Regions from separate parts of the Polaribacter sp. 11A2H genome, predicted to be linked through region 2. Evidence: riboswitches for the same ligand, from Rfam matches in the RefSeq annotation. Region 2 holds a riboswitch; the other holds the start of a gene.
What was found. Region 2 has a riboswitch for cobalamin ahead of GQS58_RS02090 (TonB-dependent receptor). Riboswitches for the same ligand answer to the same signal wherever they lie in the genome.
Positions count from the first base shown of each region.

Region 1: linked by a shared signal. The riboswitch ahead of GQS58_RS08675 (TonB-dependent receptor plug domain-containing protein) and the one ahead of GQS58_RS02090 (TonB-dependent receptor) in region 2 are both predicted to bind cobalamin.

Region 1 is NZ_WTLD01000005.1:244,901-252,736, reverse strand. It holds gene GQS58_RS08695 (ATP-dependent helicase) at 1-943, opposite strand, end outside; gene GQS58_RS08690 (SatD family protein) at 1,183-1,797, shown strand; gene GQS58_RS08685 (DUF3307 domain-containing protein) at 1,799-2,518, shown strand; gene GQS58_RS08680 (hypothetical protein) at 2,522-3,034, shown strand; gene GQS58_RS08675 (TonB-dependent receptor plug domain-containing protein) at 3,095-5,032, opposite strand; cobalamin riboswitch at 5,179-5,389, opposite strand; gene GQS58_RS08670 (bifunctional adenosylcobinamide kinase/adenosylcobinamide-phosphate guanylyltransferase) at 5,660-6,163, shown strand; gene cobT (nicotinate-nucleotide--dimethylbenzimidazole phosphoribosyltransferase) at 6,167-7,204, shown strand; gene GQS58_RS08660 (adenosylcobinamide-GDP ribazoletransferase) at 7,209-7,836, shown strand, end outside.
Region 2 is NZ_WTLD01000001.1:483,138-490,973, reverse strand. It holds gene GQS58_RS02105 (pyridoxal phosphate-dependent aminotransferase) at 1-735, shown strand, start outside; gene cbiB (adenosylcobinamide-phosphate synthase CbiB) at 726-1,658, shown strand; gene GQS58_RS02095 (AAA family ATPase) at 1,660-2,196, shown strand; cobalamin riboswitch at 2,235-2,425, shown strand; gene GQS58_RS02090 (TonB-dependent receptor) at 2,507-4,762, shown strand; gene GQS58_RS02085 ((2Fe-2S) ferredoxin domain-containing protein) at 4,766-5,572, shown strand; gene cobA (uroporphyrinogen-III C-methyltransferase) at 5,569-7,113, shown strand; gene GQS58_RS02075 (sirohydrochlorin chelatase) at 7,118-7,836, shown strand, end outside.

The DNA.
Region 1 (7,836 bases), on a different contig from region 2:
TCCAAACTTCTTTATCTAATTTTGTTTTATTTTTTTCGATTACAGAATTTGCAGCGTTTACAATATTACTTGTAGAACGGTAATTTTGCTCAAGTTTAAAAGTTTTTACATCCGGATAATCTTTCTGAAAATTTAAGATATTCTGAATATTTGCTCCCCTAAAACTATAGATACTCTGAGAATCGTCTCCAACCACACAAATATTACCAAATTTGTCTGCCAAAGCTCTTACAATAATATATTGAGAGTGATTTGTATCTTGATACTCATCTACCATTATATATCTAAAACGGTCTTGGTATTTAGCTAATACTTCTGGAAAACGCGCTAATAACTCATTGGTTCTTAACAACAAGTCATCAAAATCCATTGCCCCAGCTTTAAAACATCTATCTACATAGGTTCTATAAATATTACCAACTTCTGGCCTACTTGCATGTAAGTCTGCTTCTTGTAAATCTGCATTATTAAAATACGCTTTAACCGTAATTAAACTGTTTTTAAAGGAAGAAATTCTACCTAAAATCTGTTTTGGCTTGTATTGTTCCCTATTTAAATTCTTCTCTTTTATAATTGCCGATATTAAACGAACAGAATCTTGAGAATCGTAAATTGTAAAATTGGTTGGAAAACCTAATTTGTCTGCCTCGGTACGTAAAATTCTAGCAAAAACGGAGTGAAAAGTTCCCATCCACAGATTTCTAGACTCACTGTTACCTACAACTCCGGCAATTCTTGCCTTCATTTCTTTAGCTGCCTTGTTGGTAAATGTAAGTGATAAAATGTTGAAAGAATCTACACCTTGCTTCATTAAATGGGCAATTCTGTAGGTTAATACACGTGTTTTACCAGAACCCGCACCCGCAATAATAATCATGGGTCCATCTTTTTGTAAGACAGCTTGTCTCTGTGCTTCGTTTAAAGAATCTAAATATGTGCTCAATAGTTTATTTTGAAAGAATTTGAAAGCGTGAAATTAACCAAACTATTCGTGTATAGAAAAGAAGATGAATACTATTTATTCACAATTTATACATAACAAATTACAACGATATCTGCCCTAGAGCAGATAAATACAATTATCTGCCTATAGACAGATAATTTAAAATATCTGCTTACAGGCAGATAATATTGACTTTTAGTTAAATAAATGATATATTAGCTAAAAATTAAGATTCACAAATGACTAGTATTTTAACAGGCGACATCATCAATTCTAGAAAGAAAGATGACAATTTTTGGTTAGAAACTCTAAAAGAAGCATTGAAGACTTTTGGTGATTCTCCAAAATATTGGCAGATTTACAGAGGAGATAGTTTTCAATTAGAAATAGAAAACTCTGAAAAGGCATTTTATGCAGCTTTAAAGTTAAAATCTCATTTAAAATCGACGGTAGATATAGATGTTAGAATTGGAATTGGAATTGGAGAAAAAGAATTTAATGCTCCAGAGGTTACAGCTTCTAACGGAGAAGCTTTTGTAAATTCTGGCTATGCATTTGACACTTACTTAAAGAAGCAAACTATTGCGATTAAAACACCTTGGCAAGAAGTTGATACAGAGTTAAATATCGCTTTCGATTTAGCCTTATTAACCATGGATTCTTGGACAAAAAACTCTGCAGAAGTATTTAAAATATCCTTAGAATCGGAAAATAGTACGCAAAACGAAATTGCTGCCCTTTTAGGAATTACACAAGGACGTGTTAGTGAACGCCAAAAACGTGCTGGATTTGAACCTATTATGAAACTAGAAAAGCGTTTTAGAAAAATTATCAATCAAAAAATACATTTATAAAATGCTCTTATTTTTAAAACTTTTGTTAACTCATATTTTAGGTGATTTTGTTTTTCAGCCAGAAAAATGGGTAAAAGACAAAGAAGAAAAGAAAGTAAAGTCGATAAAATTATACTTCCATATAGGAATTCATACTATTTTATTATTACTAGTCCTTCAACTTAAATTACAAGAATATTGGCTCGCTTTTCTGTTAGTTATAATATCTCATTATGGTATAGATCTTTTAAAACTCTATCTCCAAAAAAAGAAAACAAAACGAATTTGGTTTTTTATAGATCAAGTTTTGCATCTTAGTGTATTAGTGTTTGCAACTTCTTTTTATGTTGATTTTTCTTTATCAACTGAAAACTTAATAACAGATCAAATCTTATTATTAATTATCTTTTTACTGTTGGTTATTTTTGTTTCCGCAATTATCATTAAAATAATAATTACACAATGGAATCCTGAAAGTAAAAAAGAAAATGATGATTCTCTCGAAAAAGCAGGTCGTTATATTGGTATTCTAGAACGTTTATTTGTATTTACGTTTGTAATTACCAATCATTGGGAAGCAATCGGCTTTCTACTAGCAGCAAAATCTGTTTTTAGATTTGGAGATTTAACATCATCTAAAGACAGAAAATTAACGGAATATATTTTAATTGGTACTTTATTAAGTTTTGGTATTGCTATCTTTTTAGGAGTATTATATTTGTACACTTTAAAATTCATCTAATTTATGGAAGATAAACTAATAGAAAGCATTGCATATATTCTACCCGCTACTGTTACCAGTTTCGTTGCTTATTATATATTTAATAGATTGATAATAAAGCTAAATTCTGATGAAAAAACAGCGTTATTATCTCAAAGAAAAAAAGAAGCTTTACCTATAAAACTACAAGCTTACGAAAGAATGTTGTTGTTTTGTGAGCGTATTAATCCTGTTAAAATGTTGGTGAGAATTAAACCAATTACAGAGGATACGCAAGATTATTTACAATTGTTGATTGCAAATATAGACCAAGAGTTTGAACATAATTTAGTGCAGCAAATGTATATTACAGACGATACTTGGACAGCAGTTGTGGCTACAAAAAATACCATTATTAATAAATTAAGACAAGTTGCAGAAACGGCAGAAACTGCCAATGAACTGCGGGAAAAGGTGATTATCGATTACTCTAAAACATTACCGCCAACGGATACTGCTATTGGTTTTATTAAAAATGAAGTAAAAAAACTGTTATAAAAAAAAGACCATCTAAACAGATGGTCTTTTTCTTCTTTCAGAAATAGCAAATTCCCCTTTTTAAAACTGAAGCCTTACTCCTAATTTAAAGTTTCTACCACGTGTAGAAAACCCTAAAATATCATCGTAATCTTCGTCTAAAATATTTGTAACTCCACCAAATAAAGTTACAGTGTCTTCTAATAATTTATAATTAGCCGCAAAATCTAATACTTGGTAACTTGTTAAAGTAACATCTTCCCCTGCAGTTCCAAAAGAACCATATCTATCAAAAATACTTCTATCACCTACATTTTTATAAGTAATATTGAAGAATGTATTTTTTAAGACATCCAAATCTAAACCTGCTACAAATTTATTTGCAGGAATATAATCGTTAAAATCTTCTGTATTATCTTTATCAACATACGTATAAGAAGCATTAACAGTTAAAAAACTAAGAGGTGTAATATTCGTATTTATTTCAAAACCACTAGCATCTGAAGAACCATTACCGTATTTAAAAGTAGCATTATCATAAATAATTGCATCTTCTTCTTTTCTATTAAAATAAACAGCATCAAACTGAAGCCAATCTTTATAATTTACATCAAAACCAGCTTCAAAAGTTTCATTAGATTCTGGTTTTAAATCTAAATTACCAGAAAAACCATCATACAATTGATACAAACTTGGTGTAATAAATGCTGTACTATAAGAAGTTAATAATTTTAAAGAAGCATTTTCATTTTTTAAAACTGAGTATGCAAGGTTTCCATCATAAACAGCATGATTACCATATACATTATGAATATTTAATCGTCCACCTACATTGGCACTTAAACCAAAATCTGTTATATACACTACACTTGCATAAGGATCTACAGTATTAAAATTTGCAATTCCTTTTTTAATTTCTGCAAAAGGAGTTACCGAATTATTACTATGTATTTGGTAATTTAAACCTGTAATTAATTGAATTTTACCGTCTTTAAAATCATATCTATTTACTAAATCTAAATTTACACTTCTACCAACAAATTCGTAGTTGTCTAAAGTACCCGCAAAAGAATTGAATTGCTCTAAATTTCTTTCTACCACATTTGCAGAAGCTAATAAGTAAACTTCTCCTTTATTATAAGTGTATTTTGGTTTTACACCAACTCTAAACTGCTCTTGATCTCCAGTATTTACATCACTATCAGAAAAAGCCCCTGCATCAAAATCATAATCAAAAACATCATAATTTAAGAAAGTCTCTATAGAAAACTTATCATTTACTGCATAACCTAATTTTAACAACGCATTTTTGCTATAAAAACTATCATTTTCATAAACAGCATTTGTTTTACTTTTTGCAGCAGACATTCCGTCTGTTCCAGTAATACTAAAAGAACCTAAGAAATTAAGTTTCCCTAAAGTACCGTTTAAACTTACGTTTTGGTTGTTATCAGATAATCCGCTTCCTTTAACATTTGCAGTATTATTTGTACCAATACTTGTTTCAAAAGAACCAGAAATATTATCTTCTGATGCTTTCTTTAAAACAACATTAATAACTGCAGTAGCTGCTCCAGAACCGTATAATGTAGATGATGCTCCTTTTAAAATTTCAATAGACTCTATTTGACTAACGGCTAATAAACGTAAATCGAATTGTTGATTAATTGCAGATTGATCTGTAACTGGCACACCATCAATTAAAACTAAAACTTGCCTATTTCTTCCTCCTCTAATATTAATACTTCTTGGTTCTGATGCATTAGAATTTACACCTCTAACATCAATACCAACAACATTATTTAGGATTTCAATAACATTTTTACCAGCATTTTGTTGCAATTCTTTTTGAGTAATTTTCTGAATTACCTTACCAGTATTCTCTTTTTTTAGATTAAATTTTGTAGCTGTAACAACAACTTCGTCTAAAGCCTCTACTTTTTCTTTTTGCTGTGCAAAAAGATTTGTGCTAGCAAAACTACATGCCAAAACACCAACAATTAATAATTGTTTTTTCATTTTTAATGATTTAATTTAAGTCTTCTTCTTTTACAAGAAAACAATAATGATTACTCCTTGTTAAACAAGGAATCTAAATAAATCAGGTAAATTTGTGTACAAAATAGAATTAGTACATAAACCTTTATCCCGAAAGTTTTAATTGTTAAAATGTATCAAATCTAGGCAGGTATCCTGGCTTGCGTCTTGTAATTTGTCTTCCCATTTTTATACTGAATATATTTTCAATAATTAAACAGTGACTTAAAGATAATTACAAGCTTAATAACTTACAGTTGCGGGAACAGCTTCGGTGTTAAACCGAATTCCCTTTTAATTTGTTCTCAAAAAAACAAAACCTAAATTCTTCACAAATGTAGATTATTTCTAATTACTAGAATCTAATAATTAATAAATTTTCAGCTTAATTCATTCCAAAATTCTAAGTATTCTCAGAAAATCAATTTAAGAAAATATTCTATTTATATAACGTCCACATTTCTTAAATCTTTATAAAATAACTGCTTTAAAAATTCTCGATAACTTTAGGTATAAATCATAAAAGAAAAGCAATTTAAATACTATTTAAGATATTCTTTCCTTTTTAAAAAAATGTTTACAACCTTTGTCTTTATATATTTTTAAATTATGATTCATTATATTTCTGGCGGAGAACGATCTGGTAAAAGTAGTTACGCCCAAAAAATAGCTGAAGAAATTTCTAAAAACCCCTTTTATTTGGCAACTTCTAGAATTTGGGATGAAGGTTTTAAAACAAGAGTAGAAAGGCACATTTCTGATAGAGACAAACGCTGGACAACCATTGAGGAAGAAAAAAATATTAGTGCTGTTATTGTTGATAAATCTACTGTAGTGGTAGACTGCGTAACATTATGGTTAACAAACTTTTATGTTGACACTAAATATGATGTAGAAGAATCTTTAAAATTAGCCAAACAAGAAATAGAAAAACTAGTAGAAATTGATGCTACTATTATCATTATTTCTAATGAAATTGGTATGGGATTACATGCAACTACAGAATCTGGAAGAAAATTTACAGAACTACAAGGCTGGATGAATCAATTTATTGCAAAAAAAGCAGATAAAGCAACTTTTATGGTTTCTGGATTGCCCTTAAAATTAAAATAAAACATGATTTCAAAAATTACACCTCTTTCTAAAGAAATAATAAATACTCTTCAAAAAAAGATAGATTTTAAAACAAAACCTATCGGAGCTTTAGGTATGTTAGAAGATATTGCTATTAAAATTGGTAGCATACAAAACACATTAACACCTAAAATTACAACACCAACAATTGTTGTTTTTGCTGCAGATCATGGAATTACAAAAACAAAAAAGGTAAGTCCATATCCGCAAGAAGTAACGCAACAAATGGTGCTAAATTTCTTAAACGGAGGTGCTGCAATTAATGTTTTTTGTAAACAAAACAATATCAATTTAAAAATTGTTGATGCTGGTGTAAATGCAGATTTCACCCCAAATAATCAATTAATATCTACTAAAATAGCAAAAGGAACCAAAGATTTTTCTACTGAAAAAGCGATGACAATTACAGAATGTAATACTGCGCTAGAAAAAGGAAAAGAAATTGTAAACACTCTATTTAAAGAGAACTGTAATACCATTGGTTTTGGAGAAATGGGGATTGGAAACACTTCTTCCGCAGCACTTTTAATGAGTTATTTTACAGCCGTTAACATTGAGAATTGTGTGGGGAAAGGAACAGGTTTAAATGATCAAGGTCTTCAACAAAAAAAGATTGTTTTAAGACAAGTATACGATAAACATTCATTAACAATACATTCACCAATAGATGCACTTACTGCTTTTGGTGGCTTCGAAATTGTAATGATTACGGGTGCCATTTTAGAAGCAGCGGCTTTAAAAATGACAATTCTAATTGACGGATTTATTGTTACAGCTGCCTTGTTAGCTGCTTTTGCTATTGATAAAAATGTACTTGATTACTGTCTTTTTACACATTCTTCCGGAGAACAAGGGCATCAAAAAATATTAAATCACTTAAATGTAAAACCTATTTTAAATTTAGGTTTACGTTTAGGAGAAGGAACAGGAGCTGCGGTTGCACTGCCTATTATTCAATCTTCGGTGCTATTTTTAAACGAAATGGCTACTTTTGAAAGCGCCAATATCAGCGAAGCTTAAAGCTATGAAAAAAGAAATTCATTATTTTTTAACAGCCATATTATTCTTTACAAGAATACCTTGCCCAAAATGGGTCGGGCATTCCTCTGAAATGCTAAATAAAAGTAACCGATACTTTTCTTTAGTAGGTATTTTAGTAGGATCTATTGCTGCTTTGGTTTACTACTTGGCAACGTTTATTTTTACTCCGGAAATTTCTATAATTTTAAGTATGATTTCTTCTATTTTGACAACTGGAGCTTTTCATGAAGATGGTTTTGCCGATTCTTGCGATGGTTTTGGAGGTGGCTGGACCAAAGAAAAAATCTTACTAATCATGAAAGATTCCAGATTAGGAACTTTTGGAGTTATAGGATTATTTTCAATTCTTTTATTAAAATTTGCAGCAATACAAGCGCTTAGTTCATCTGCTATAAACATTCCTTTACTTATTATTTCTGGTCATGCCATTAGTCGTTTTATTGCTACTATCCTACTCTACACGCATCCGTATGTAAGAGATATTGAAACTTCTAAAATAAAGCCGACAACAACACAAATGAGTACAAAATCTTTAGTGATTTCTTTCTTTTTTGGAATTTTACCTCTTTTCTTTTTTCAAAACTACAGAGTATTTCTATGTCTTATACCTT
Region 2 (7,836 bases):
GCAGCAATTATTGCACCAACTTTTTCTGAATATGAAGATGCTTGTAAAATATTTAAATTAAAATACGAGTTAATTTCTAGAACAGAAATACATAAAACAAATGCCGACTTAATTTTTATATGCAACCCAAACAATCCTACGGGAGCTATTTTTTCTAAAAGCGAATTAGAACTTCTTTTTCAACAAAAACCAAATACTACTTTTATTATTGATGAAGCATATATTGAGTTTACAAACAGTGTTGAATCTATTGTTTCATTAACAGAGAAATACATCAATTTAATAGTAGTTCGTTCTTTAACCAAAACATTTACAATTCCTGGTTTACGTCTTGGTTACGTAGTTTCTAATGCGGAAAACATTACACAACTCTTAGCTTTAAAAATGCCTTGGAGTGTAAATTTATTAGCAATAAAAGCAGGGGAATATATTTTTAACAATTACAAAACGCTTCAATTTAATAGTACAGAGTTATTAGAAGAAACAGCCTTATTTAAAAAGCAACTTACCGCAATAGAAGGCGTAAAAGTTTGCGATAGTACTACTTCTTATTTTTTAGTTGAATTACTGCATACATCAGCAAAAAAACTTAAAGAATATTTAAGTACAGAACATCAAATTCTAATTAGAGATGCTACTAATTTTAATGGTTTAGAAGGAGAATATATTCGACTTTCTACTCAAAGCAAAAAAGCGAATAATATATTAATTGAAGCTTTAAAAAAATGGATGTAACCTCAATATACATTTTAATAATTGCCTTTGCTTTAGATGCTATTTTTGGAGATCCTAAAAAATTACCGCACCTTATTGTTGGTTACGGAAATAGTATTTCTTTTGGTGAAAAAAAATTAAACAAAGGCGCTTCTAAAGTCTTTAAAGGTGCGCTATTAACTATTCTATTGGTTGGTATTTCTTTTGTATTTCCTTACCTAACTATTCGTTTATTAAATGCGTACAACTTCCCTATTCTTTCTATTTTGTTTTCAATAATAATGTTGTTTTATTGTCTTGCCAACAAAACATTGATAAAAGAAGGATATGCCGTTTTTAATACGCTCAAAAATGAAGGTTTAGAAGCCGGACGAAAACGTTTATCTTGGATTGTAGGTAGAGAAACTAATAATTTAAGCGAACAACAAATTAGAGTTGCTACTTTAGAAACCATGTCAGAAAACTTAAGTGACGGAGTGATTGCACCTCTTTTTTACTTTTTAATTTTGGGGATTCCTGGGGTAATGGCTTATAAAATGATAAACACTTTAGATTCTATGATTGGTTATAAAAACGATCGTTATATCTCTTTTGGTAAGTTTGCGGCTAAATTAGATGATGTTGCCAATTATATTCCGGCTAGAATTACAGCTATATTAATGTTACTTGTTCAATTAAAAGTAAACGGAATTTCTTTTGTTTTTAAAGAAGGTAAAAAACATAGTAGTCCGAATGCTGGTTACCCAGAAGCTGCATTAGCTTATATTTTAGATTGTCAGTTTGGAGGGCCTAATTATTATCACGGAAAATTACTTAAAAAACCTTTTATTGGTAGTAACAACCGTATAATTAAACACGAAGAAATTAAAATTGCTAGTCGAATTAATTATGCTGTAAGTATCTTATTTTGTCTTTTAAGTATTGCAATTTTATTACTGTTTTAAAATGTCTAAGCTTCAAAAAAAATATATTATTACAGGTGCTCCTGGTACTGGAAAAACGACCTTGATAGATAGCCTTCGTACAGATGGCTTTAATTGCTTTGAAGAAGTTTCTAGAAAATTAATTACTTCTCAGCAAGAGCAAAAAGGAAACAAGACTCCTTGGCAAGATGTTGTTGGGTTTACCAATTTAGTCTATCAAAAAATAACAGCAGAATTAAATATAAAAAGCAATAAAATTACTTTTGTAGATCGTGGTTTAGCAGATAATATTGCTTATTTAAAATTAAAAAAACATCCTATTTGTTCTAAATTTTTAAATTTTAATTATAAAAAACATTATCACATTACTGTTTTTATGCTTCCGCCTTGGCAAGAAATTTATACCGAAGATCCACAACGTCTTCAATCTTTCGAAGATGCTAAAAAGCTACATAATTTATTGGTAGAAACTTATACTAATTTAGGGTTTTCAATTAAAAGTCTACCTAAAACAACTATTTCTAAACGTTTAGATTTTATCAAAAAAATCGTTAATTAATCCGTTTTTACTATTAGTTAACTCATTTAAAAAGTACTACCTTCGCTGCATCAAATGGTTTTTTACGTTTTCGTAAAGATTAAAAGGGAATTTGGTGTAAATCCAAGACTGTTCCCGCAACTGTAAAACTTATAAAGTACTCATTAAGTAAACCACTGTAGTAAGACTATGGGAAGGTAAATGAATATAAAGTTGAGTCAGGAGACCTGCCACTATGATAATAATTTATAATATTAACTCTCGGGTAAAGAGTTAGAAAATTATGTTTATTTCATATTTTCTTTCCTTACCTGCTTAACATCATTTTTAAATGTACAAAAAATTGATTTTATGCAGCGTATGGGCTATGTGTTTTTCATTGCCCATATTCTCACAAAAAAAGGCCATTAAAGGTAAAATAACTGATGCAGAAACACAGTTAGCAATCTCTCAAGTTCGTATTTTAACAAGCGGAAAAACAGTATTAACAACAACTGATGAAAGAGGAAACTTTTCTATTACGGCTGTAAAAGCACCTATAAATCTAACATTTTTGTTAGAAGGCTATATAGAAAAGACAATTACCTTAAAAAAAGGAACCAACAATTTAGCTATTGTTTTAGATAGAGAAACTACAGAACTTTCTGAAATTATTATCAGTTCTAAAGACGAAAAAAAACTAGGTGTTCATAAGGTTTCTAAAATATCATTGCAATTAATACCTATTAGTAGTTCGCAAGATTTTCTAAAAACGGTTCCTGGTTTATTTATAGCCCAACATGCAGGTGGCGGAAAAGCAGAACAAATTTTTCTTAGAGGTTTTGATAATGATCATGGAACTGACTTTGCTGTTTTGGTAGATGATATTGGAATTAATTTAAGTTCGCATGCACACGGACAAGGGTATGCCGATTTACATTTTTTAATTCCAGAAACGGTTCAGAATGCAGATTACTACAAAGGACCACATGAAACTTCTTTAGGTAACTTTGCTGTTTCTGGTGCTGCAAAATTTACAACCAAAGACAAACTACATCGCAATTTTGTAAAACTAGAATATGGTCAATATGATTTTACAAGAGCTCTGGCAATGGTTTCTCTTATAGATCAAAAGAATTTTTTAACTAAAAATGATGAAAGTGCTTATATAGCAATTGAAGGGACTTACAATAACAGTTTTTTTGAAAGTAATCAAAAACTTAGGCGTTTAAATACTTTTACTAAATATAGTATTTCCCTATCGGATAAACATCAATTAAAAACCTCTCTTTCTACTTTTCATAGTGATTGGAATGCTTCTGGACAAATTCCTTTACGTGCTGTAAAAAGCGGGCTTATAACTAAATATGGTGCTATTGATGATAAAGAAGGTGGCGATACTAAAAGAATACACGTAAATGCACAGTTAAATTCTACATTATCTAACAATACAACGCTTATTAATCAGTTGTATTATGTATCTAATACCTACAATTTGTTTTCTAATTTTTCATTCTTTCAAAACGATCCTGTTCATGGAGATATGATTCATCAACAAGAAAACAGAGATGTCTTTGCTTATAAAGGAAATATAGCCATAAACAACATTTTAGAAATACCTAATAGTACCACAACCTTTGGTTGGTCTGCAAAACATAATCACAATTACATTGGTTTAAATCATACTATTGGCAGAGAATTATTAGAAAATGTAAATAGGTTTAAAATTAAAGAAACCAATTACGCTGCATTTATTAAAGAAAGAATACAAATTACTAATAAATTAACGGTTTTAGCGGGGTTAAGAGCAGATTATTTCGACTTTAATGTAACAGAAATTATACCAACTCCGCAACAAGGAAGTACAACCGCTTTTAAACTAAGCCCTAAACTAAGTCTGTTTTACGACGCTACAGAAGATCTTCAATTTTATGCAAAAGCAAGCACTGGTTTTCATTCTAATTATGCAAATGCCGCAGTAAAAAACAAGAGTATAAATCCTTTGCCAAAAGCAATTGGGTATGACTTAGGGACTGAATTTAAAATAGGTGATAATTTTATAGGTAATTTAACTTCATATTATTTACAAAGTGATGCCGAATTTGTATTTGTGTCTGATGGTTTCGAGTTCGAAAACAAAGGAAGATCTAAACGTTTAGGTAGTGAGGCTTCTTTTAGATACCAACCGCTGCCCTACTTTTGGCTAGATACAGATTTAAATTATAGTTACGGTACTTTATTAGATGCCCCTAAAGGGGATAATAAAATTCCGAGTGCGCCTCGTTTTACCACTACTGGTGGTGCTACTTTACGTTTACAAAACGGAATTAAAGCATCGCTACGTTATCGCTACTTAGGAGAACGTCCTTTAACCGAAGACGCATCTATAATAGCACAAGATTATTTTATTGTAGATGCTGTTGTTAATTATACAACTTCTAAATATACAATAGGAATTTCTATTGAAAACTTATTTGACACTAGTTGGAGAGAAGCTGTTTTTTACGACTCGTCACAATTACAAGGAGAATTAGCGCCTGTAGATGATATTCATTTTACACCAGGAACTCCGTTTTTAGCTAAATTAAATCTAACTTATTTCTTTTAAATTATGGGTAAAAATATAGCCAATACAACACATACTTTTTTATTCTGCGACGGAGGCTCTTGCCAAAAAGCAGGATCAGAAAAAGTAGTAAGAGCTGCAAGAGCTTATTTACGTAATAATGATCTTTGGGATACTGTACATACTATTAAAACCAGATGTAATGGAAGATGTGAAGACGCACCTACTTGTATTGTAAATCCAGGTGAATATTGGTACAAAGAACTAACTGCTGATAAAATTATTCCTATTGTAAAAAGTCATATTGATAAAAACTTACCCGTTGAAGCTAATTTATTATATAAAAAGGAATGGGATGCGCTAAAATCTAATAGAGAAATAGCGCCATTTAAACCCAAACCTTTCGAATTAAAAGACGACAAAGAATTAGGGGAATGTTTTATAACAAAAGGCTTTAGCTCCGATCAATATTTGTATCCTTTATTCTTATACTTATTAGAAAACCCCAAAGGTGTAACACTTAAAATGGCACATCTAAAAGCAATGCCGTTTACAGAAATAACTGCCGCAAATTATGCTAAAACATACACGTTAGAATTAGAAACAGCAACCGATTGTATACCACTAACCATTGCTGGTGTACCAAAAGAAGATAAGGAATTACAAAAATCAAAAATTTCTAGTACAGAGTATTTTTATCAAAAAAAAATAAACCAAACAGGTATCCGTTTTAAAAATAAGTTTGGAGAAGTTATAGGAATCATTAACTTTGATTCTATAGATAATTTGGCTTGGAAATATTGTACTAAAATTCAGTTACAAAACGCGAGTCAAGATTTAATATCACTATGAATAAGAACATCTCTATATTAGGTTTAGGTTGGTTGGGATTACCATTGGCTTTACAACTTCAAAAAAGTGGCTACTCCGTAAATGGTAGTACCACAACACTTGGTCGTTTAAAACCATTGTCTAAATATGCGTTTCAATCAGATAGAATAAAAGTTGAAGCTGATAAAATTATTGGTGATTGGGCATCTTTTATCCATGAAACCTCAACTTTAATCATCAATTTTCCGCCAAAGCGGATTGATAATATTGAGACCATACATCCGCTTCAGATAGCGCAAATTATAAAAAATACTGCCGCAACTACAAAGGTAATTTTTGTAAGTTCTACTTCTGTGTATCAAAATACAAATAGCCTTATAGACGAAACAATACATTGTGTGCCAGAAAAAGCATCTGGTATTGGGTTGATAAAAGCAGAAGAATTATTAAAACAACATTTTGGAAGCAACCTAACTATTTTACGTTTGGCAGGATTAATTGGTCCAAAACGTCATCCCGGAAGATTTCTTGCCAACAAAAAGCAATTAAAAAACCCAAACGTTCCGGTAAACCTCATTCATTTAAAAGATAGTATTGGTTTAATTGAAACTATTTTAGAACAAGATTGTTTTGGCGAAATTATAAATGGTTGTGCAGATGTGCATCCTAAAAGAAAGGAATATTATAAAAACGCTGCCATACAATTAAACTTGCCTGCTCCTATTTTTGGAGAAGATACTGCACAAGATTTTAAAATTGTTGATAATTCTAAATCGAAATCAATCTTAAATTTCGAATATCAGTTTGCAAATCCAGAATTGATTTTTGCAAAAGACAAATTGCCAGAAATAAGCATTGTAGGTGCAGGACCTGGTAATAAAAATTTATTAACGTTAAAAGCTTTTGAAGCCATACAAAATGCTGAAGTTATTTTACATGATAATTTAATATCAGAAGAAATAATGGATATCAATACAACTGCAGCACGTATTTATGTAGGTAGAAAATTTGGCGATAAAGAAGATCCACAAGCTCGTCAGCATAAAATAAACGAATTGCTAAAAACACATTGCGAAATGGGGAACAAAGTAATTCGTCTAAAATCTGGTGATCCATATATTTACGGTCGCGCTGCAGAAGAGGTACGTTTTTTAAAGAAACATCAACTTCCTTTTACAGTTATCCCTGGTATATCCGCAGCTTTAGCAGCGGCAAGTGCAATGAGTATACCTGTTACAGAAAGAGGTTTTTCTAATGCTTTTTTAATTTGTACAGCACACACTGCAGATTATTCTACAACGCAATTAAAGGGTATTGCAGAAATGTTGAATGCTGGTAATACTTTGGCGCTTTATATGGGCTCTAAAAGTTTAGATAAAATCATTCCGAAATTAATAGCCGTTTGCAACAATCCAAACATCCCGATTAATGCTATTTCTAATGTTTCTAGAGATAATGAAATCTTACTAACATCAACATTAGAAAATATTGAAGAAGATATCATTACACAAAAACTACCAATGCCCGTAGTATTTTTAATAGGTGCAAACCCAATAAATTAAGAAGATGAAAGAAGGAATTTTATTATGCGGACACGGTACAAGAAGAGAAGCTGGCGTAAAATCGTTTAAACGATTGGTGAGCATTCTTAAAGAACGCTACCAAGATGAATATGAAGTAGATTATGGGTTTTTAGAATTTAATCATCCTACGTATGAAGCTGCCGTAGAACGCATGTATGCGCAAGGTATTCGAAAAATATATGCGTTGCCTGTTATTTTATTTGCGGGTTCACATGCCAAGAATGACATTCCGTTTGAGTTAAATACCTTACAAGGTTATCACGATGATTTAACCATTTCTATGGGAAAACATATTGGTGTAAGTTCTTTTTTACTTGATTTATCGTTAAAACGGATTGAAGAAACAGAGAAAAAATTACCTAAAATTGATAGAAAAGAAACCTGTTTGGTAGTAGTTGGTAGAGGAACTACAGACCCAGATGCCAATAGCGATGTTGCTAAATTAACCAGTATGCTTTGGGACGGAATGGGCTTTGGTTTTGCCACCACAGTATATAGCGGAACAGCGTTTCCTAATGTAGACGAAGGTTTACAATTAGTCGAAAAATTAGGTTTTAAACGTACTATTGTGATTCCTTTTTTCTTTTTTACAGGTATTTTATTAGAGCGAATTTATAAAAGCGTTTCGGAAATGGATGCGAGTTCTAATTTAGAATATGTGTACACAGATCCTTTTGGTGCCGATGAATTAATTTTACAGGC